Promicromonospora sp. Populi: one gene and its partner. The protein of the gene in region 1 interacts with the protein of each later gene in a pairwise test. Links are inferred from orthologs where the notes say so. Each region holds a gene or a part of one and is shown on either strand. Other genes may lie near its edges.

Evidence for each region.
Region 2: the proteins of rpe (region 1) and eno interact in binary tests that used the Escherichia coli proteins (3 or more experiments, as listed by UniProt). The link is inferred for Promicromonospora sp. Populi from one-to-one orthologs.

What each region holds. Positions count from the first base shown.
Region 1 is NZ_CP163528.1:923,515-934,639, reverse strand. What follows is about bases 2,939-5,874. They hold rpe (ribulose-phosphate 3-epimerase), read right to left. Parts: upstream 4,770-5,874; coding sequence 4,107-4,769; downstream 2,939-4,106. Other genes in these bases: AB1046_RS04150 (RsmB/NOP family class I SAM-dependent RNA methyltransferase), read right to left, coding at 5,292-5,874; AB1046_RS04155 (DUF1761 domain-containing protein), read left to right, coding at 4,850-5,278; AB1046_RS04165 (sensor histidine kinase), read right to left, coding at 2,939-3,940. Outside these bases: bifunctional diaminohydroxyphosphoribosylaminopyrimidine deaminase/5-amino-6-(5-phosphoribosylamino)uracil reductase RibD, read right to left, coding at 1-595; AB1046_RS04175 (DUF2306 domain-containing protein), read right to left, coding at 1,078-1,695; AB1046_RS04170 (response regulator), read right to left, coding at 1,788-2,498; more of AB1046_RS04165, read right to left, coding at 2,495-2,938; more of AB1046_RS04150, read right to left, coding at 5,875-7,013; fmt (methionyl-tRNA formyltransferase), read right to left, coding at 7,010-8,032; AB1046_RS04140 (hypothetical protein), read left to right, coding at 8,442-8,990; AB1046_RS04135 (HAD family hydrolase), read right to left, coding at 9,045-9,728; AB1046_RS04130 (primosomal protein N'), read right to left, coding at 9,725-11,125. UniProt on the Escherichia coli protein: Catalyzes the reversible epimerization of D-ribulose 5-phosphate to D-xylulose 5-phosphate.
Region 2 is NZ_CP163528.1:2,877,143-2,888,213, forward strand. Bases 2,916-5,797 are described here. They hold eno (phosphopyruvate hydratase), read right to left. Parts: upstream 5,056-5,797; coding sequence 3,775-5,055; downstream 2,916-3,774. Other genes in these bases: AB1046_RS12990 (septum formation initiator family protein), read right to left, coding at 2,916-3,590; AB1046_RS13000 (ABC transporter permease), read left to right, coding at 5,353-5,797. Also shown: AB1046_RS12975 (NAD(P)/FAD-dependent oxidoreductase), read right to left, coding at 1-1,079; AB1046_RS12980 (exopolyphosphatase), read right to left, coding at 1,228-2,178; AB1046_RS12985 (DUF501 domain-containing protein), read right to left, coding at 2,216-2,716; more of AB1046_RS12990, read right to left, coding at 2,757-2,915; more of AB1046_RS13000, read left to right, coding at 5,798-6,846; AB1046_RS13005 (ABC transporter ATP-binding protein), read left to right, coding at 6,871-7,548; AB1046_RS13010 (ABC transporter substrate-binding protein), read left to right, coding at 7,748-9,370; AB1046_RS13015 (ABC transporter permease), read left to right, coding at 9,478-10,482; AB1046_RS13020 (ABC transporter permease), read left to right, coding at 10,489-11,071. UniProt on the Escherichia coli protein: Catalyzes the reversible conversion of 2-phosphoglycerate (2-PG) into phosphoenolpyruvate (PEP). It is essential for the degradation of carbohydrates via glycolysis.

The DNA of each region.
Region 1 (11,125 bases):
ACGGGTCGTCGATCAGGGCGGTCCCCGAGCCGACGGCGATGGCGTCAACCTGGGCGCGGATCGTGTGGGCGTGGGCCCTGGCCTGAGGACCGGTGATCCAGCGGCTCGTGCCGTCGGCTGCCGCCACCCGGCCGTCGAGGCTGGTCGCGAGCTTCAGGGTCACATACGGGCGGCCGGTGCGGATCGCGTGCAGCCACGGCCGCAGCAGGTCTTCGCCCTCGTCGGCGAGCAGGCCGGTGGTCACCTCGATCCCGGCGGCCTGGAGCCGGTCCGCGCCGCCCGTCGCCAGCGGGTTCGGGTCGGGCACGGCCACGTGCACGACGGCGATGCCAGCCTCGATCAGGGCGTCGGCACACGGCCCAGTACGGCCGTGGTGGGCGCACGGTTCGAGCGTCACCACCGCCGTCGTGCCTCGCAGGTCGATGTCGCGCGAACGAGCGTCGGCCAGGGCCGCCGCCTCCGCGTGCGGCGTGCCCGCACCGCGATGGAAGCCCTCGGCGACCGTGCGTCCGTCGGAATCCAGGAGCACGCACCCGACGCGGGGGTTGGGCCCGTACGCGGGACCATGCGCGGCGAGGCTCAGCGCGCGGCGCATGGCGCTCTCAAGCGCGCGCGGTCCGGCGGGCGTGCCGGTGCGTGGTCCCGCGTACGCCGCAGCGCGGTCGTGCGATGCCTGGGTCATGCGGTCCTCCCCCGAGCTTCGGCGCTCCGGGGGTGGACGACGGGTGCACGGACGTGACCGTCACCGGCCCTGCCCGCGCATACGACGTCACGGCACCGCACGTCCAGGGGACGCACGGCGCCGCACGTGGCTCCTCCCATCCGGACTTTCACCGTCGGTCCTGGAGTTCCACCAGGTCAACCGGCCGTCCTTGCGGACGTACGGGTCGCGGACTATAACCGCCGGCTCGGAATTACACCGACCCCGGAGCACGTGTGTGCGTACTGCTGCTCGTCAGCATGCCATATGGCATGCGGGACGCCGACATGGCCTGCGTCACACCCTGCCTCACCCCGTGCGCCGAGCCGTTCCTCCCGTCCCGCGACCCGTCCCGCGACCCGTCCTGCGCCGTCGGATCAGCCACTCGGCGAAGGCCACGTTGATGACCCACGCACCATCCCGGTCGTGTAGGCCACGGTGCCCATACTGCCGACGATCACCGTGTACGGTCCGAGCAGCAGCGCCTGTGTCCCGGCGCCCATGGCCAGCGCGTAGGCCCGCATCATCCAGGCCGGGTGGTTCACGAAGTCGCGGCGCAGCGCCGCCCGCACACCCAGGGCTATCGACGCGGCCATGGCGGTGCCGACTACGTAGCGCGCCCCGTTGACGACCATGTTGTCGTGGGCCGGCAGGTCGTAGAACGCCGTCATCCAGAGGCCCGACAGTGCGACACCGAGGCCCGCCGGCGCGAGGACACGTCCGGCCAGCCGGTGCCAGCGCCGTCGGCGCAGGCTCGGTACGAACTGGAACGCGCCGAGCATGCTGTACGTCGTCACGCAGATGATGTGCACGACAACGGGCAGCGGCTGGGTCACGAAGCGCGCGTTGTCCGCGGTGACCACGGGATCGGAGGCCAGCTCGGTGAGCCGCACGGAGCCGGCAAGGGCCGGGACGGCCGCCAGGAGGAGGAGCCCCGCCGGTACGAGCCACTCGCGGCGGCCGGCGGGCTTGGTCATCAGCTGGGAAGTTGTCATGGGTCGAGCGTGCCCGGCGGCATGCGGGCTGGTCATGGGCCCGTGGACGGGAATCGTCCGGCCGAAAGTACGAGCTGTGCGACCGAGCCAGGTCAGGAGGGCCCGGTCCGCACGCGCCCGGTGTCGTAGGCCCAGAGCGCGACCTCGACGCGGTTGCGCGCGCCGACCTTCGTCATCAGGTTCGCGACGTGCGACTTGACCGTGCTCAGGGTGACGAACAGCTCGTGCGCGATCTCGGTGTTGGTCCGACCGCGCGCGACGGCCCGGAGCACCTCTTCCTCGCGCGCCGTCAACGGGTCGAGCGGCTGTGTGGGCGGCGCCGCCGGTCCGACGTCAGCGAAGGCCCTGAGCAGACGTGTCGTCACACTCGGCGCGATGAGGGCATCGCCGTTCGCGGCGGCGCGCACAGCCTGGGCCAGGAGTGCCGGCCCGGCGTCCTTCAGCAGGAACCCCCGTGCGCCCGCGCGCAGCGCCGCATAGACGTACTCGTCCAGGTCGAACGTCGTGATGACGACGACGGCGAGCGGGTCGGCGACCCCTGGGCCGGCCAGCATCCGGGTCGCCTCGATACCGTCGATGACGGGCATCCGGATGTCGAACAGGCAGACGTCGGGACGCAGCCGCTGGGCGAGCTCGACGGCGGCGGCGCCGTCGGCCACCTCGCCGACAACCTCGATCCCGTCCTGGACCCCGAGGATCATGCTGAGCCCGGTGCGCACGATCTCCTGGTCGTCGGCGACCAGCACCGTCAGGGCGCGGGCCGCCGGGTCTTCCTGCCTTGGACTGGGTGTCGGACCGGTCATGGGCGCCTGCCCGCCAGTGGGAGGGCTGCTTCGACGACCCAGCCGCCCGCGACGTCCGGTCGCTCTACCAGGTCCGGCTGCACGGGCTGCTCCGCAAGGCCCCGCCGCCCTGACTGCCCTAGCTGCTCCGGCAGCTCTGGACCGACGGTGAGGTCACCGTCCAGCTCTTGGGCGCGGGCCCGCATCCCGGCGATCCCGTTGCCCGGCACGAACGGCTCGGTCAGCGGCTCCCCGTCGTCGCAGACGCGCAGCCGGAGGGCTCCCCCGGCGACCGTGAGGCCGACATCGATCCGCGTCAGCCCGCGTGCATGACGGCGCGCGTTGGTGACCGACTCCTGCGCGATGCGGTAGGCCGCCGCACCGACGTCGTCCCGGACGCTCCCGACCTCACCTCGGACCGTGACGATCACGGGAGAGGGCGGCCCGGCGGCCAGCCGGACGACGTCGGCGGCCCGCGGGCCGAGCTCGCCGGTGCCATTGCCAATGCCGTCATCGGCGCTGGTGCCGCCGCTGGCTATGTTTCTGGCAGCAGCGCTGGCGGGCGAGATAAAGACGCGCACTCGCGCCGCACCGTCCGGGCCCTGCTCGTCCTCGCGCAGCGTGCGGACCAGGGCACGCATCTCGACGAGGGTGTTCCTTGCCTCGGCCTCGATGACCCGGAGCGCCGCCACCAACGGGTCGTCGTCGAGGCTCGCCAAGCGGTCCCCGCCGTCGCCGTCGTCCCCAGTGCCGCCGTCGTCTCGGCCGTGCTCGCCGCCAAGACCGCGCCGTAGCGCCTCGGCCTGGGCGAGGCCGGCCTGGGCCCGCACGGCGATGCCCGAGACGTGGTGTCCCACGACGTCGTGCATGTCTCTGGCGATGCGCTCCCGCTCCTGGGCCCGCGCCTGCGTGAGCGCACGCTCCCGGGCCGTAGACCGGAAGCGGACCGCCAGCCCCGTCGCGGCGAGCATCGCGACGACCGACGCCCCACCGATCGTGTCAGCACTCGTGGCGTGTCCCAGTGCCCACGTCAAGCCAAGCCCCCCGACGAGCAGCCCAGCCCCGATCAGGGCCTGCCGCCCACTCCCCCACCTGAACAGCGCGTAGACCAGGACGGCGCCGTAAACCGCCGTGATCAGGTCGCCGTCGTTGCCCATGACCAGCATCAGGGCAGTCGACACCACCGTCGTGGCCACCACGGGAAACAACGGGTGCGTCCGACGCCAGAGCAGCGTCGGCACCAGGACCAGTGCCGCGGCCACCTGCAGCCAGCGCCACGGCAGCTCAGGCCGCAGCAGACCCTCGATCACCAGGGCCGGGACCAGCACCCCAACCAGTGCCGAGTCCCGCCATACGCGCACCGGCGGATCGGCGGGCGGCGGCTCGTCCCAGGCCGCGGACCAGGCGTGGCGCGCTCGGGCGAGCGGCGTCCGGCGGCTTGGAACGGGTCGGTCTGAGGGCACGGCCCCAGACTATGGGGCTGGTCTGGCGACCGTATCGGCCAAAGGTACGAGTTTGTCGAACCGCGCTTGGCACACTATTAATCGTTGTGGAAAGCGTCGCCTGACACCGAGCAGCTATCCGCCAACATTCACCGTGCAAGCACCAGGCCGGCGTCGGCCCACCCCGTCAGTGGATGTGCTTGGCCGCCAGCTCGCGGAGCGCCGCGATCTCGGCCGGGATGTCCTCGGCCCCGAACACCGCGGAGCCCGCGACGAAGACGTTCGCCCCGGCTTCGGCCGCGCGCTCGATCGTCTCGCGAGACACTCCCCCGTCGACCTGGATCCAGACGTCGAGGCCGGACTCGCTCACGGCCTCCCGGGCGCGCCGGATCTTGGGCAGCGTGCCCTCGATGAACGACTGCCCGCCGAACCCCGGCTCGACGGTCATCACGAGGATCATGTCGATCTCCGTCAGCAGGTCCAGGTAGGGCTCCACGGGGGTGGCCGGCCGCAGCGCGATGCCCGCCCGCGAACCGAGCTTCCGCAGCTCCCGAGCCAGGCGGACGGGCGCTTGCGCGGCCTCCGCATGGAACGTGACCGACGCCGCCCCCGCCTCGGCGAACGCGGGCGCCCAGAGGTCGGGGTTCTCGATCATCAGGTGCGCGTCCAGCGGAATCGGAGACACCTTGGCGAGGCGCTCGAACACCGGCAGCCCCAGCGTCAGGTTCGGCACGAAGTGGTTGTCCATGACGTCGACGTGCGCGTAGTCCGCGTCGGCGATCCGGCCGAGGTCCCGCTCGAGGTTCGCGAAGTCCGCCGAAAGGATGCTGGGGGCGATGAGTGCTGCCATGATGCCAGCCTAGGGCGCGATTCCCGCTGAAACTCCTTCGCACCGCCGAACCGCGCACGCCCAACGGACCGGGAGCAAAGATGATCCCCGAGGTGAACTACTGGGCAGTGGTCGTGGCCACCCTGTCCACGCTGGTGGTGGGCTCGATCTGGTACACGCCCAAGGTGTTCGGCACCCGCTGGATGCGCCTGGCGAAGGTCGACCCGAAGGCCGCCGAGGCGGCCGGGATCTGGCCCATCGTCACGACGGTCATCGTCAGCTTCCTGACGTCCTGGGTGCTGGCGGGCTCCGTCTACATCGCGTGGGAGTTCTACCAGGGCGCCTTCTTCACGGCTGCCGTCGTCACGGCCGTCCTGCTCTGGATCGGATTCACGGCGGCGCGCATGATCACGCACGACGCCTTCGAGGGCCGCCCGCCCGCGCTCACCACCCTGAACCTGGCGCACGAGCTGGTCACGATCCTGGTCATGGCCGTGATCATCGGGGTGTGGCCGCCGGCGGGCGTCTGACCAAGCCCCCGGCTCAGACCGTCCGGCGCAGCAGGGTCAGGTGCATCGCGTCCGTGCCGTGGACGTGCGGCCAGAGCTGCACGTCGTCACGGTCCGCCAGCGGGATCTCGTCCCCTGCACCGGCCCGCACCACCGAGCGCACCACGGCCGGCGTGTCGAGCCGCTCGACGTCCGTGCGCTTCTTCAGTACGTCGGTGACCACTAGCTGTGTCTCGGCAAGGTGCGGCGAGCAGGTCACGTAGGCCACCACTCCCCCGGGCCGGACGGCGTCCAGTGCCGAGGCGAGCAGCTCTCGCTGCAGCGAGGTGAGGGCAGCGAGGTCCGACGGCGTCCGCCGCCACCGGCTCTCGGGCCGACGTCGGAGTGCCCCCAGCCCGGTGCACGGCGCGTCGACGAGGACCCGGTCGTACGCCCCCGGCTCCTCGGTGCCGATGTCCCGGCCGTCGCCGGTGCGCACCTCCTCGACCGCGCAGTCGGGCAGTGCGGCCAGGGCGTTGGCCACGAGGCGGGCACGGTGCGGCGCCACCTCGTTGGCGACCAGCCGCGCGCCACGCTGGGCGGCCAGCGCTCCCAGCAGCGCTGCCTTGCCGCCGGGGCCCGCACACAGGTCGAGCCAGCGCACGTCCCTGCCCGCCCCACCGCCAGCACCCGCCCCACCGCCAGCACCCGCGGCACCGCCTGCATCCGCTGCACCGTCCGCACGTTCTGTCTCGTCCGCAGCGGCCGAACCATCCCCGACCAGCCCGCCCACGAGCGGCGCGCCCGCCAGAGCAAGCGTGACGAGCTGCGAGCCCTCGTCCTGCACTCCCGCCAGGCCGTCCCGCACCGCGGGGATCGCCCCCGGGTCCGTACCCTCCAGCCGCAGTGCGGTAGGCGCCCACCGGCCGGCAACGAGGTCGACGTCGCCCCAGGCGTCGTCGTCGGACGCATCGACCAAGCCCGGCCGCGCGACCAGGGTGACGCGTGGCGCGACGTTGTCCGCGGCCAGCAGCTCGCCGATCTCGTCCACGCTCCGCCCGTTGCCGGCCAGCGCCTCGCGCATCGCGCGGGCGATCCACAGCGGGTGCGACTCCGTGGCGGCGAGGCCCGTCAGGGCGTCCGGCGCCTCCTTCTCGAGCACGGCCAGCCACTCCTCCAGCGGCCGCTCCGACACGCGGCGCAGCACAGCGTTCACCATCTGCGCAGGGCCGGCGCCGACCCGGTTGCGCGCGAGGCCGACCGTCTCGGAGACCGCCGCGTGCACGGGCACGCGCATCCCGAGGAGCTGGTGGGCGCCGAGGCGCAGGACGTCCAGCAGCGCCGCGTCCAGCCCGGGCAGGGGCCGGTCCACGCACGTCGCCAGGATCGCGTCGTACCGGCCGCGCAGGCGCAGGGTGCCGTAGGCGAGCTCGGTCGCAAAGCCGGCGTCGCGACCGCGGATGTGCCGCTCACGCAGGAGCGGGGGCAGCACCAGGTTCGCGTATGCGTCCGCCTCGTCGACCTCGCGCAGCACGTCGAAGGCAGCCATCCGCGCCGGGTCGGTGCGTTTGCGCCGCTCCGAGGGAGCCTGCGAGGTGCGGGACCGGTCGCCCCTAGACCGGGACGCCGAGCGCTGGCGGCCGGAGTCGTTGCGCCGGGGGTCGAAGCCCCGGCTGTCGTCACGCGCGCCACCATCACGCGCGCCGCCGCCCGCCGAGCCACCGCCTACCGAACCGTCACCGCCTGCCGAACCACGGTCGCCGTCGTACCCGCTCATGCCGACACCTGCGCCGTGCTCGTCGAGGACGCGGGCGGGGCCGCCGTCGCGGGCGGTGACGCCGGGCTCGCCCCGAGCACGAGGCCGGCCTCGACAAGCGCGCGGCCGGCGCCGCGGGCCCAGTCCGGTGCGGGCATCGCCTTCTTGCCGACGGGCCGCACCTCCCCGAGCGCGACGGCGTGCGTCGCCGTCCCGACCAGGACCTCGTGCTTGAGCGCACGCACCTCGCCTGCCGTCAGGTCGGTGATCTCTGGCCGCGGCGAGACCGGGCCGAGGCCGAGGCGGGCGCTGCTGTCGGCGTCGAACCCCGGCAGCGTGGTCCACGCCCCCGGCGCGGGCGTGCAGCCCCGCACCTGCCGGTCGACCGCGAGCGCCGGGTCGGTCCAGGTCACGCGGGCGTCGTCGGTGGTGAGCTTGGGGGCCAGCGAGATGCCGTCGGTGGGCTGGGGCTGGGGCTGGATGGTGCCGTCCTCGAGGGCGTCGAGGGTGGCGACGAGGAGCTCGGCGCCGGAGATTGCGAGGCGGCCGAGGAGGTCGCCGGTGGTGTCGGTGGGGCGGATGGTCTCGGTGGCGGTGCCGAGCACGGGGCCGGTGTCCATGCCTTCGTCGAGGAGGAAGGTGGTGGCGCCGGTGACCTGGTCGCCGGCGATGACGGCGCGTTGCACGGGTGCGGCGCCGCGCCAGGCGGGCAGTACGGAGAAGTGCAGGTTGATCCAGCCGTGGCGGGGTACGGCGAGGACGGCGGGTCGCAGGATGTGGCCGTATGCGACTACGGGGGCGGCGTCGATCTCGAGCTCGCGCAGTCTGGTGATGAACTCGTCGCCGCGTGGGACGTCGGTGATGACCGGTATCCCGGCTTCCTCTGCGCGGGCGCGCACGGGGCTGGGTGTGAGCTTGCGGCCGCGGCCCGACGGCGCGTCTGCGCGTGTGAGGACGGCGACGACCTCGTGGCGCGAGGCGATCAGGGCCTCCAGGGAGGCGACGGCGGGTTCGGGGGTTCCTGCGAAGAGAAGACGCACCTGGTCAGTCTAGGTTCGGCGGCTCCAGGACGTGTTGTCGGGTGGTGTGCAAGCGCAGTGGCGCTCGGCACAGAGTGGAGGCAAGGGGGAAGATCCAATCGAGGCCGTGTCAGAAGGCGTGGCAGCGACGATGTAGCAGTTCTCTACCGGTCGGAGGACCGAGATGCGCCGGACCATGTTCTCCCCGCCGATCGTCGGCCTGTTCTCCGCGGTGTTCTCCACCGTCCTGCTGACGGCGTGCGCCGGCCCAGGTACGGCCGACCCAGGTGGCAGTGGCGGTAGCAGTAGCAGTAGCAGTAGCGGTAGCAGTAGCAGTAGCGGTAGCAGTAGCGGTAGCAGTAGCAGTAGCAGTAGCAGTAGCAGTAGCGGTGGCGGTGGCGGTGGCGGTGGCTTTGCCGAGGTGCTCGCGATGCCCGCGCCCACTACCGACTACGCCTGGTACCCGGAGACGATCACGGATGCCCTGCCGTCGGTGACATACACCGGTGGCATGCATGCCTCCGAGCTCGCCGCCGTCGGGCGGTTCATCGACTGGGAGGCCGGCGAGCCGGACGATCCGAGCCTGGAGATGATCGACCTGACGTTCGAGGTCGATGAGGTCGTCGACTCGCAGGGCGACCTGACGATGCTCGAGGGCGCGACGATCCTGGTGCACATCAGTATCGACTGGTCGGCGGACCCGGACCGGGTGGCCGAGGAGCTGCTCGCGCTGGACGACGTCGCGCTGTTCCTGAACCACGTGGGTCCCGAGCCCTGGCCGCCGCCCGAGTGGGTCATCGTGTTCGACAGTGCGTTCCTGGGCGATGTGCACGACGACGGCGCGGTCACCTGGCCCGTCGTCGAAGCGATCGTCGCGGACAACCTCGGCAACGCCCACCCGGAGATCGACGCGAGCACGCTCGACGAGCTGCGGGCAGCGGCCACGGAGGAACGGACGATCGACATCCCCGCCGACTGACCGCGCCCATCAAGCAACGTCGACCACGCAACGTGCACCAGGCACCCGAGCCTTCTACTCGGTGACCGGTATCCCGAGTCCGCGCAGCTCCTTGCGCAGCGCAGCGGTGCTCGTGAACACCACGCCGTGGAAGCCGACGTGGCGCGCCGCGTCCACGTTGACGGCCTTGTCGTCCACGAACACCGCGCGGGCCGGGTCGACCCCGAACCGCTCCACGACCAGCTCGAACATGCGCCGGTCCGGCTTGGCCATGCCTTCACGGCCGGACACGATGATGTCGTCCATCAGCCCGATCGCGGGCGCCACGGGCTCGGCGGCGTAGAACGTCTCGGCCTGCCAGTTCGTCAGCCCGTACAGCCGCAGCCCGAGGCCCTTCAGCTCGGCCACGAGCTCCGCCGACCCCTCCACCGGCCCCGTCAGCGACATCTCGAAGTGCTCCACGTAGTGGCGCAGGTCGTCGACGAGGTCCGGGTGCGTCCGGGCCACACGTTCGAGCAGCACGGAGTACGGGGTCCCGGCGTCGGCGGCGTGGTTGATCGTGTCGAAGTCCACGGCCTCGTAGAACGCCTCGACGTCGGCCCGCGGCCGGTCCGGGTACGGGCCGAACGGATCCCAGCCGATCAGCACGTTGCCGAAGTCGTACACGACGGTGTCGATCCCCGGGTTGGTCACGGCGGTCTCTTCAGACGCTGCCTCTTCGGACGCGGTCGCGGGCCTGGTCACAGGGCTGGCACTCAAAGCATCTCCTTCGGGTCGAGCTGCACTCGGACGGTCCCGCCCTCGCGGCGTGCGGAGCGCACGGCAAGGCTCGCCTTGAGCCTACGGGCGAGCTCGTCGCCCTGGGTGAGCGGTACCCGCAGCACGGTCCGCACGGGCAGGTCCAGCGCCAGTACTACGCCGGCGCCACCGCCCCTGCTGCCAGCCCCGGCAGCCGCCCGAGCCCCAGCACCCCGGGATCCGGGCCCCGAGGCGTCCGGGTCGACCTCGACCGGCCCCAGCACACCCGAGCCCGTTCCCGGGTCGTCACCCAGCCCGACCCGGCCGACGACGGCCTCGACCGCCGTCCGGTCCCCCGTCACCGCGGCAACCCGTACGGCGGGCGGCAGGTGCAGCTCGGCCCGCTCGTCGAGCTCGCGCCCCGCGAACCCGGCCGGATCCCAGCGGACCAGCGCCTGAGTAGGCCCAGGGGCGCCGTCGCCGACAAGCAGCACCTGGCCCTCCGGCCCGGGCCGGACCAACGAGGCGGCGGCCAGCCAACGGTGCAGCGCCTCCGTGCCGGAGGCCAGGCCGGTGCCGCCGGTCATCACGGCGGCGTCGAGCAGGAGCGCGATCGCATACCCAGACTCGGCGACCGGCTCCGCACCGGGGGTCGCGACGACGAGCGCGGGCGTGCCTGGCACAGAGTCGAGCACCCCACCCGGGGCGGACGCCGACGACAGCCGCACCGGCACACCCGTGAACGCGCGGCCCAGCTCCTCCGCCGTGCGGGCCGAGCCGACGCGGACCGACCGCAGACCGGTCCAGCCGCACTCCGCGCACCGCCACCCACCCGCGAGCCGCCCGCACCACGTGCACTGCGGGGCGCCGTCCGCGTGCGGCAGCCCCAGCGGGCCGTGGCAGTGGCCGCAGCGGGCCGCCACACGGCAGCGTGAGCACGCCACCACGGGCAGGTAGCCGGACCGCGGCACCTGGACCAGCACCGGCCCGCGCTCCAGGGCTTCCCGAGCGGCCCGCCAGGCGGCGGACGGCAGCCGGGCCGCGGCCGCCGCGCCGTCGCGCGCGAGCTCCACGGACGTCAGCGCCCGGACCCGCGGCGCGCGCGCACGCACAACGTCCCTGGGCGCAGCCAGCTCGCGCGCCCAGCCCGAAGCCAACAGCGCCTGCGCCTGCACGGTGCGACCCGGCGAGCCCAGCAGGAACGCCGCGCCCTCCTGCTCCGCACGCAGCGCGAGCACGTCCCGGGCGTGCGGGTACGGCGCGTGCGGCTCGGCCAGCGTCTCCTCGCCGTCACCCCACAGAACCACCAGCCCCAGGTCCGCGACCGGGGCGAACATCGCGGCCCGCGTCCCGACCACCACGCGCGCGGCGCCGCGCAGCGCCCGCAGGAAGGCACGGTACCGAGGCGCCGGACCGTC
Region 2 (11,071 bases), 2.0 Mb from region 1 along the record:
GCCAGCCGCACGGCCTCGCGGATCGCGTGCTGCGCGTTCGGCGGGCAGAACTTTCCGGGGTTGAGCACGTCCGGCACCGCGGCGCAGTCGCCCGCGGCCCAGGCGCCCTCGATGATCTCCCCGTCCTGGGTCGCGACCTGCAGCGTGGGGAGCACGATGGCGCGGCCCAGCTTGTCGACCGGGAGGTCGGACGCCTCCTTGAGGACCGGGTTCGCCTTGACGCCGGCGGTCCACACGATCGTGTCGGTGTCGAACTCGACGCCGGTCGAGGTCACCACGTGCCCGTCCACGCAGGACGAGAGGAACGTGTTGAGGTGGAACTCGATGCCGCGCTTCTTCATCTCCGCGAGGGCGTACTCGCCCATCGGCTCCGTGACCTCGGGCAGGATCCGGCCGGCGCCCTCGATCATGACGAACCGCAGGTCGGACGCCTCGATCGTGTCGTACTGCCGCGTCGCGTACCGCGCCATGTCCTCGATCTCGGCGAGGGCCTCGATGCCGGCGAACCCGCCGCCCACGAAGGTGAACGTGAGCATGCGCTTGCGCAGGTCCGTGTCCCAGGTGGAGGACGCGACGTCCATGCGGTTGATGACGTGGTTCCGGACCGCGATGGCCTCTTCCACGTTCTTGAAGCCGATCGCCGCCTCCGCGAGGCCCGGGATGGGCAGCGTGCGGGAGACCGAGCCGAGGCCGACGACCAGCTGGTCGTACGTGACCTCGTACTCGTCGCCCTCCTCGGGCTGGATCTTCACGGCCTTGCGCCCGTGCTCGATGGCGGTGACCTTGCCCTGCAGCACGTCGATGCCCTTGAGGGCCTTGCGGTGCGGGGCAACAACGTCGCGGGCGTCGATCGAGCCCGCCGCTGCCTCCGGCAGGAAGGGCGCGTACGTCATGTAGGGCCGCGGGTCGACGACCACGATGGCCGCCTCCCGCTTCTTCAGCTTCTTACGCAGGCGGCGCGCCACGTAGAGGCCGACGGACCCGCCGCCGAGCACCACGATGCGCGGCACCTTCCGCGGGCGCGGCGTGCTCGCCGCATCGGAAGCATGGCTGACCGAGGTCAGGTCGTTCTGAGGCATGATTCCCAGAGTACCGCTCGGTGCCTGCCCGTATCGACACGACAAAGAGCGGCGTGTGCGTGAGGCACACCACGCCGTCGTCGCCGCTGTCAGGAACTTCCTCGATCCTCTGGCCTCCCCAACGGACGAGCACCGCCGGAGGTTCCCGTCACACCATGGACAGGGCGATCCCGTCGAGGATGTCCTGCTCGCTGGTCACCACGTGGGTCAGAGTCCCGCCCTCGGCCTCGACGTCCGCCACGACCCGCGTGATCACCTCGGACCACACGAGGGCCCCGGCAGCGATCACGTCGACCCGCCCCGGGTGCAGAAAACCCATGGCGGTCCGCTCGGCTCGCGGCGCGGCGAGCAGCGCGGCGCAGGAGGCCAGCACCGCCGCGACCGGCAGCTCCGCCTGGTTCACGCGCTCGCGCTGGTACTCGGCCAGCCCCAGTGCGTGCGCGGTCACGGTCGTGATCGAACCGGCCAGCCCCACCAGCGTGCCGGTCTTGCCGAGCGGCACCACGCGGGCCGCGTCGTCCAGGTGGGCGCGCACGTCCGCGCGGGCCGTGTCGATCTCGCCCACCGACGGCGGATCGCTGTGCAGGTGCCGCTCAGTCATCCGAACCGAACCGACATCCATCGAGAAGCTCGCCTCAACAGAGCCCGTGCCGAGGACCAGCTCGGTCGATCCACCGCCGAGGTCGACCACGAGGAACGGCCCCGCGTGTGCCTCGGCGACGGCGCCGGTGGCGCCGCGGAACGACAGCTGCGCCTCCTCGGCACCGCTGATCACCTCGACGTCGACACCGAGCGCGGCCCGCACGCCGTCGAAGAACGCGTCGCGGTTCCGCGCGTCCCGCGTGGCCGACGTCGCGACGAACCGCACCCGCTGCGCGCCCGCGGCCTCGATCACCGCCGCGTACCCGCGGGTCGCCGCGAGCGTCCGCTCCAGCGCCTCCGGAGCGAGCTCGCCGGTGCGGTCGACACCCTGGCCCAGCCGCACCACCTCCATGCGGCGGTCGAGCTCGGTGAGGTTTCCGGCGTCGTCGACGTCCGCGACGAGCAGGCGGATCGAGTTGGTGCCGCAGTCGATCGCGGCCACACGAGAGGAAGTCACGCGAAGATTCTCCCCCAGCCGCAGCCCAAGGCGGGGGTCAGCAGGTGCAGCGGTCCGGGCGCCAGGTGTCCCGCGCCAGGGCGAGCGCCTCGTCGCCGAGCGGGTTCACACCCGGGCCCGCGGCAAGGGCGTGCGCGAACAGCACGTGCAGGCACTTGACCCGGGTAGGCATACCGCCGGCGGAGATGCCGTCGATCTCGTCCACGTGGCCGATCGCCTCGCGCTGCGCGAGGTAGTGCTCGTGGGCCTTCCGGTACGCGGCGGCCAGCTCCTCGTCGGACTCCAGCCGCTCTGTCATCTCCTTCATCACCCCGTTCGCCTCCAGCGTCGAGGCGGCGGCCACCGCTCCGGGGTGCGTCAGGTAGAAGACGGTCGGGAACGGGGTGCCGTCGGGCAGCCGGGGCGCGGTGCGCGCCACGGTCGGACGCCCGCACACGCAGCGCGCCGCGATGCCCACAACGCCCCGCGGCTCCCGGCCGAGCTGCTCGGCCAGGACACGCAGATCGTCGTCGGACACGGTGTCGATCACGGAGTTCACCGCACCATTGTCCCCCAGCCCAGGAGCAGGCCGACGAGGCCTACTCGCCGCCCGCTATCCGCAGCGAGTCCCACACGGTTGTGTACCAGGGCGACGCCGCGTCCTCGGACGCTCCGGGCGACGGCTCGACGACCCCGGGCTCCGGCTGCTCCGGCTGCACGGAGTCGGTGTCGAGCGGGCGCCACACCTTGTCCCCCGGCATGACGAACCGCAAGCGCGACCGCGCCTGCTCGATCACGTACGACGGGTCCTCCCAGCGGGTCAGCTCCGTCTCGAGCTCGTCCCGCTGGGCCTGCTGCTCGCTCAGCTCGGACCGCAGGTCACGGAGCTCGGCCTGCTGCGTCACGACGGCGCGCACGGTCGGCAGCAGCAGCACCACCGCGAGGAGCACCACCACGGACAGCACCATCGCGCGGACCGTCAGGACCTCCGGCAGCACAAGCCCGAAGCTGCCCCGCTTACGGTCGGCGCGCGGCGGGGGCACGCTGCCGGTAACCGTGCGGCGGCGCGGCTGGGTAGGTCGTTTCACTCCGCTGCCCGACGTCGGACGCGCTCCCCGCGGAGCGGCCGCACCCGAACGCGCGGCGGGCCGTGCGGGCGTGCGGGCCGCGGGGGTACGGCGGCTCGCCGACGACGGCGTGGCGGGCTTCCGGGCGGACGACGTCCCCGAGGCGGACCCGGCGGGTGTGGACCCGGACTTCTTCGGCGCCCCCTTGCCCTTCGCCGGCGTCGACCCCTTGCCCTTTGCGCCACCCTTCGCGCCCGAGGAACCCGAGGATCCCGCGCCCGAACCGGCGCGCGGCGCCGGCGACGGGCGCGCACCCGAGTCGCGCGCCGCACCCGAGGGCCGCGCCGGGCGACGTGAGGAAGGCATGGGTCGATTGTGCCGATTCGCCGACCCTTTGTACCGCCATTACCTCCGGCGCGCCGTGTGTCGAACCTGTGGAACGCGAAAGTCCGCCCCGACCAAGCGGGCCGGCATGCGTTTCGCGTGAAAAGCATGCCGAACCGCTTGATCAAAGCGGACTCCCGGCGAGGGGCAGCGAGGGCCCCGGGGCTCAGCCCTGGAAGCGGGGGAACGCCGACCGGCCGGCGTAGGTGCCGGCCTCGTCGAGCGCCTCTTCGATGCGCAGGAGCTGGTTGTACTTGGCGATGCGCTCGCCACGGGCGGAGGCACCGGTCTTGATCTGGCCGGCGTTCGTCGCCACGGACAGGTCCGCGATGGTGGTGTCCTCGGTCTCGCCGGAGCGGTGCGAGGTCATCGTGGTGAAGCCGTTGCGCTGGGCCAGCTCCACGGCGTCGAGCGTCTCGGTGAGCGTGCCGATCTGGTTGAGCTTCACCAGCAGCGAGTTCGCCGCCTTGAGCTCGATGCCCTTGGCGAGGCGCTCGGGGTTGGTGACGAACAGGTCGTCGCCCACGATCTGCACCTTGTCGCCGACCTTGCCCATGAGCCCGGCCCAGGCGTCCCACTCGTCCTCGGACAGCGGGTCCTCGATCGAGACCAGCGGGTAGTCCGCGACGAGCTGCTCGTAGTACGCGACGAGCTCGTCCGAGGTCTTCTTGCCACCCTCGAACGCGTACACGCCGTCGGAGAAGAACTCCGTGGCGGCCACGTCGAGCGCGAGGGCGACGTCCGTGCCCGGCTTGAGGCCCGCGCGCTCGATGGCGACGAGGATCAGGTCGAGCGCTTCACGGTTGCTGGAGAGGTTCGGCGCGAAGCCGCCCTCGTCGCCCAGGCCGGTGCTCAGGCCCTTCTCCTTCAGCACGGACTTGAGTGCGTGGTACACCTCGGTGCCGGTGCGCAGCGCCTCCTTGAAGGTCGGTGCGCCGATCGGGGCGACCATGAACTCCTGGATGTCCACGTTCGAGTCCGCGTGGGACCCGCCGTTCAGGATGTTCATCATCGGCACGGGCAGCACGTGGGCGTTCGGGCCGCCCACGTAGCGGAACAGGTCCAGGCCCGAGCTCTTGGCGGCGGCCTTCGCGACGGCGAGGGACACGCCCAGGATCGCGTTCGCGCCCAGCTTGCCCTTGTTCGGGGTGCCGTCCAGGTCCAGGAGCACCTGGTCGATGATGCGCTGCTCCTCGGCGTCGTACCCGACGAGCTCGGGGGCGATCTCGTCGTTGACGGCCGCGACCGCCTTCTCGACACCCTTGCCCAGGTACCGGGACTTGTCGCCGTCACGCAGCTCGACGGCCTCGAACGCGCCGGTCGAGGCGCCGGACGGGACCGCCGCACGGGCGAAGGTGTCGTCGTCCAGGACGATCTCGACCTCCACGGTGGGGTTGCCGCGCGAGTCGAGGATCTCGCGTGCTCCAACGGCTTCGATGCTAGCCAACGGGGTCTCCTTCTAAGGATGTTGCTCGGAGGTTACGGCCCTCAGCCTAGAACGTCCGGGGACGGGGCGGGGAACCGTCCACAGGGCCGCAGTTCACAGGGTCACCACAGGTTAGGAACAGCGCCGCCACAGAAGCAGTACCTAGCGTTCCCGCTGTCCGGCGCAGGCCGCCCCACGGAGCCACCCGCTCCGCCCGCTCGCCCACGACCCCAGGGCCCAGCGGCACTACCCCGCGAGGCGGTCTGCGCGGACACCAGATTCCCCCGCACGTCCCCTCCGGACCCCAGGCAGGAGCCCATGTTCTTCACCTATCTGCGCAGAGAGCTGCGCAACCGACGCAAGCAGACCGTCGTGGTGGCGATCGGCCTCGCGGTAGCAATCGCGCTGGTCATCGTCGTCAACTCGGTATCGACCGGCGTCAGGGACGCGCAGTCCGAGGTGCTCGAGTCCGTATACGGCGTCGGCACCGACGTCACCGTGACCCAGCCCGCTGAGCGCGGCGAGGGCGGACCCGGCCGCTTCGAGTTCGGCCAGGAGGACGGCGAGACGACCGAGGAAGGCACCGAAAGCCTCTCGCAGGACCGCCTCACCGCCGCGATGGGGTCGACGGCGTTCGCCGCCACCGCCCTGGACTCCGTGGCCGGCCTGGACCACGTGTCTGGCGTCGCCGCGACGCTCGACCTGCAGAACATGTCGTTCGCCGGCGAGGTGCCTGCACAAGCGGAGGCACCCACCACAGAGGAGGAGGCCCCGCCCGCCGGCGGACGAGGGGGCGGTGGGTCCGCGTTCGAGATCGACCAGTTCACGGTCACGGGCATCGACCCTGACGCTGCCGCCGTCGGGCCGCTGACCACCGTCGAGGTGGCCGACGGCCGGACCCTCGCGGCGGACGACGAGAACGTCGCGGTCCTGGATGCCACGTACGCCGAGACCTCCGAGCTCGCCGTCGGCGACACGATCACGGTGGGCGGTGAAGACCTGGACATCGTCGGCATCGTCACGTCCACGACGGGCGACGGCGTCGCGACGGCGTCCGACGTCTACGTGCCGCTCGCCACGGCCCAGACCCTCGCGGACCTCGCCGACCAGGTCACCGACGTCTACGTACAGGTCGACTCGGCCGAGAACGTCGACGCCGTGGCCGCCGCGATCGAGAGCGAGCTGCCCGACGCCTCGGTGAGCACCCAGTCGGACCTCGCCGCGGGCGTGACCGGATCCCTCTCCACGGCGTCCGACCTGGTCGGCACGCTCGGCACCTGGCTGAGCGCCATCGTGCTCGCGGCGGCGTTCGGCCTCGCAATCCTGTTCACCGTCTCCGGCGTGAACCGCCGCACGCGTGAGCTCGGCACCCTCAAGGCGATCGGCTGGAGCCGGAACCGCGTGGTGGGGCAGGTCGCCGGCGAGTCCGTCGTGCAGGGCCTGATCGGCGGCGTAGCGGGCCTCGCGCTCGGCGCGCTGGCGGTGTGGGTGGTGAACCTCGCGGGCATCACGCTGAGCGGCGCCTCGGGCGGCTTCACCATGGCCGGCCCGCGGATGGGCGGCGGGGGCGCGGCCGAGGGCGCCACGCTGCCGGAGGGCGCCGCGCCCCCGGCCGGCGGAGGCGGCGGCTTCGGTGCGATGGCCGACGCCGCGAACAGCGCCGTCGACGTTGTGCTCCAGGCACCGGTGAGCCTGTGGATAGTGCTGGCCGCCATCGGGCTGGCGGTGCTGGGTGGCCTGCTCGCCGGCGTCGTCGGCGGACAGCGCGCGGCGAAGCTGCGCCCCGCCGAAGCCCTCCGTTCCCTCGCGTGAATCTGACCGAGAAGAGGTAGACCCATGTATCAGATCGACGACCTGACCAAGACATACCGCCAGGGCAAGCGCGAGGTGCGGGCGCTGAAGGGAGTGTCCCTGACGATCGGCGACGGCGAGCTGGTCGCTGTCCAGGGCCCGACGGGCGGCGGCAAGTCCACGCTGCTGCAGATGCTCGGGGGCCTGGACCGGCCGACGTCGGGCAAGGTCCAGCTCGACGGGCAGGACCTCGCCGGGATGAGCGACGCGCAGCTCACCGCCGCACGGGCCGAGACCATCGGCTTCGTGTTCCAGAACTTCAACCTCATCCCCACGCTGACCGCACTGGAGAACGTGGAGACGGCGCTCGTGCCGTCGGGGATCGCGCGGCAGACCCGGACGGCACGGGCGATGGCCGCGCTCGAGTCGCTGGGGCTTGGCGACCGGGGCGACCACCTGCCAGGTGAGCTGTCGGGCGGGCAGCAGCAGCGGGTAGCGATCGCCCGGGCGCTCGTGAAAAACCCGAAGGTGCTGCTGGCCGACGAGCCCACCGGCAACCTCGACGAGGAGACCCGCGACGAGATCGTGGACCTCATCATCGGCCTGTGGAAGGACCAGGGGCTGACGATCGTGCTGGTCACGCACGACTCCGTGGTGGCAAAGCGGGCCCCCCGCCGGCTGCGGATCGCGAAGGGCGCGGTGAAGGAGATGCCGGTGGCCTGAGCGCCCCCTTCAGTGTCAGACCCTCAGGCCACACTGGTGGCCTGAGGGTCTGACCCGTCGGAGCAGGAGCGCAAGGCAAGGAGCCTCGGTCAATCGTTACAGACGATTAACAGGAGTTTCCGAGCGACCCAACTCCCGCGGCGATATGGTCCAGACCTCCCCGCCGTAAGACGGGGGAGACCAACTGGGAGGCAAATCAGTGAGGCAAGCACGCATCGCCACCTTCGTCGCAGGGGCGGCCGTGGTGGCCCTGACCGTCACCGGGTGCACCCCGGACGACACCGCCGAGGAAGACGGACCGGTCACCCTGAACCTGACGACCAGCCAGGACATGGAGACGCTCTTCCCGGGCGACTCCGGCATCAACGACAGCATCGGGGTGCTCGACGTCGTCTACGACGGCTTGGTCCGCTACGACCCGGAGACCACGGAGCCCTACAACTACGTGGCCGAGTCGATCGAGTCCGACGACAACACCGTCTGGACCATCACGATCAAGCCCGACCTGACGTTCCAGAACGGTGAGCCCGTCGACGCCGCTGCGTTCGCCCGCTCCTGGAACTACACGGCCGGCCACCCCGAGCTGTACAGCAACTACTTCTTCGAGCGCTTCGCGGGCTACGAGGACATGCAGGACGAGCTCGACGACGAGGGCGAGACCGTCGAGGAGAGCCCCGTCGAGGAGCTGTCGGGCCTGACGGTCGTGGACGACCTCACGCTCGAGGTCACGCTCAACGCGCCCTTCGCGGGCTTCGCCACGATGCTCGGCTACACGGGCTTCTACCCCATCGCCGAGGAGTGCCTCGCCGACGTCGCAGCCTGCTCTGTCATGCCGATCGGCAACGGTCCGTTCCAGATCACGGAGTGGGAGCAGGGTGTCTCCCTCGATGCCGAGCGCTGGACCGACTACCCGCTGGACGAGACGCCGGGGAGCATCGACGCCATCAACTGGCGGGAGTACTCGGGTGCATCGTCCTGGTCCGACTTCGAGACCGGCGACGTCGACGTCAGCTACCCGGCGCCGGCCGACCTGGCCGCGGCGCAGGAGGACCCCGAGCTCTCCGAGCGGCTCGCGCAGGCACCGGGCGCTGCCCTGACCTACATCGGCTTCCCGCTGTACGAGGACGGCCCGTGGCAGGACATCGAGTTCCGCAAGGCGATCTCCATGGCGATCGACCGCGACACCATCATCGAGAACCTGTCGGGCGGCCTGGCCGCCCCGGCGGACTCGTGGGTCGTGCCGGACGGCGTGCCCGGCGGCGTGGCCGGCACGTGCGAGTGGTGCACGTTCGACCCGGAGGCGGCGCAGGCCGCGCTGGAGGCGGCCGGCGGCTGGCCCGAGGGCGAGACGCTGACCATCTCGCTGGGTGACGACGAGGAAGAGATCGAGTACTTCCAGGCGATCGGTAACTCCATCGAGGCCACCCTCGGCATCCCGTACGAGCTCGCGCCGAACCCGGACTACTTCAGCGTCCGGTCCGCGCAGGGCTTCGACGGCATCTTCCGGAACAACTGGTTCCCGGACTACCCGCTGAACGAGAACTACCTGGCCTTCTACGCCGTGGGCGAGGAAGGCGCGGGCAACTTCGGCTGGTACAGCGAGGAGTTCGAGGCCAAGCTCGCGGAGGGTGACCGGGCAGCGACCCTCGACGAGGCGGTGGTCCTGTACCAGGAGGCCGAGGCGATCCTCGCCGAGGAGTTCCCGACCATCCCGTTCCGGTTCAACGTCGGCGCCGAGTACTACAGCGAGCGCCTGGACAACGTCGTGCTCGACCCGTTCAGCGGTGCGGTCAAGGTCCGCCTCCTCACGATCACGGAGTAACCCGTACGCCGAGTCAGTGCCGTGGTCCGACCGCGGCACTGACTCGGCGGCTGAACAATTGCCGCGGTCGGACCACGGCACTGACTCGGCGTTACCTGAGGAGACACATGGGGCGCTACATCCTCCGCCGTGTCGCGCAGGCGGTGGGCATGCTGTTCCTGGTGATGTTCGTGCTGCACCTGCTCACGACGCTCGCCATCCAGCTCAACGGCAATCCCGCCCTCGCGTTCTTCGGCGACAAGATTCCCTCGGCGGCGCAGCTCGCCGCCGTCGAGCAGCGGTTCGGGCTCGACGACCCCTGCTACGACCAGGCCGGCAACCCGTGCTTCGGGCCGTTCGTCGAGCGGCTCGGCCAGTACGCGCAGGGTGACTTCGGCACCAACCTGCGGGGGCGCGAGGTGACGGACATCGTCGCCAGCGCCGCCCCGAACACGCTGCGCCTCTTTGTCATGGTCACGATCACGTGGCTCCTGCTGGGCATGGTGCTCGGCTCGGTCGCCGCGCGGTGGCGTGGCTCGCCGTCGGACCACGGCATTCGCCTGACGTCGGTGCTCATCGACGCCCTGCCGGTGTTTGTGCTGCTCCTGGTCTACAAGGAGATCGTGACCGTACCGCTGAGCACCTGGTCCGAGGAAACCTTCGGCGAGAACAGCTGGCCGCCGTACTGGTTCAAGCCGTCGTTCGACCCGGAGCACCCGTGGGCCACGATCGCGGTGCCCGGCATCCTGCTGGGCCTGGCCGGTTCGGCCGCGTTCATCCGCCTGGTGCGCGCGAGCCAGCTCGAGTCGTACACCGGTGACCATGTGCGGACCGCGCGGTCGAAGGGGCTGACCGAGGGGCGCGTCGTGCTGCACCACGTGGTGCGCAACTCGTCGATCCCCGTGGTGACCGCCGTAGGCCTCACGTTCGCGGAGGCCCTGAGCGGCGCCGTCATCACCGAGGGCATCATGAACATCTACGGGATGGGCGGCGTCCTGTGGGACGCGGTGCGGAACAGCGACGTCGGCCTGGTGCTCGGCATCGTGACCATCCTGACCGCCGTGACGGTAGTGGTGATGATCGTCGTCGACATCGCCTATGCCGCGCTCGACCCGAGGATCCGTTATGAGTGAGGCACCATGAGCGAGGCAGCGTCCGCCGCGACCGGGGCCGTCGCCGGCGCCGCGTCCCGCACCCTGGCGTCGGACGCATGGCGCAGCCTGCGCCGCCGGCCCGACGTCATCGTCTCCAGCCTGATCATCCTGTTCTTCACGGTGCTTGCCGTGTTCCCCGGGCTGTTCACCTCGGTGAGCCCGCGGCACTGCGTCATCAGCGACGCCAAGATCAGGCCGCAGGGTTTCGGCAACCAGTTCCCGCTTGGCACGGACACCTTCGGGTGCGACACCCTGGCCCAGCTCGCGCACGGTTCCAGGCCGTCGCTGCTGCTCGCCCTGGTGGTGGTCGGCACCGCGCTGGTCATCGGGGTGACTCTGGGCCTGCTCGCCGGGTTCTACCTGGGCTGGGTCGACTTCCTGGTGTCGCGCACCGTGGAGGTCTTCCTGGTGATCCCGTACCTGCTGGCGGCGATGCTGCTGCTGAGCCTGTTCAAGAACGTGGACCTCGGCTCGGGCACGTTCTCCACGATCATGCTGCCCGCGATCGTGCTGACCCTGTTCGGCTGGATGGGCTACGCCCGGTACGTCCGGGCGAGCGTCCTGGAGG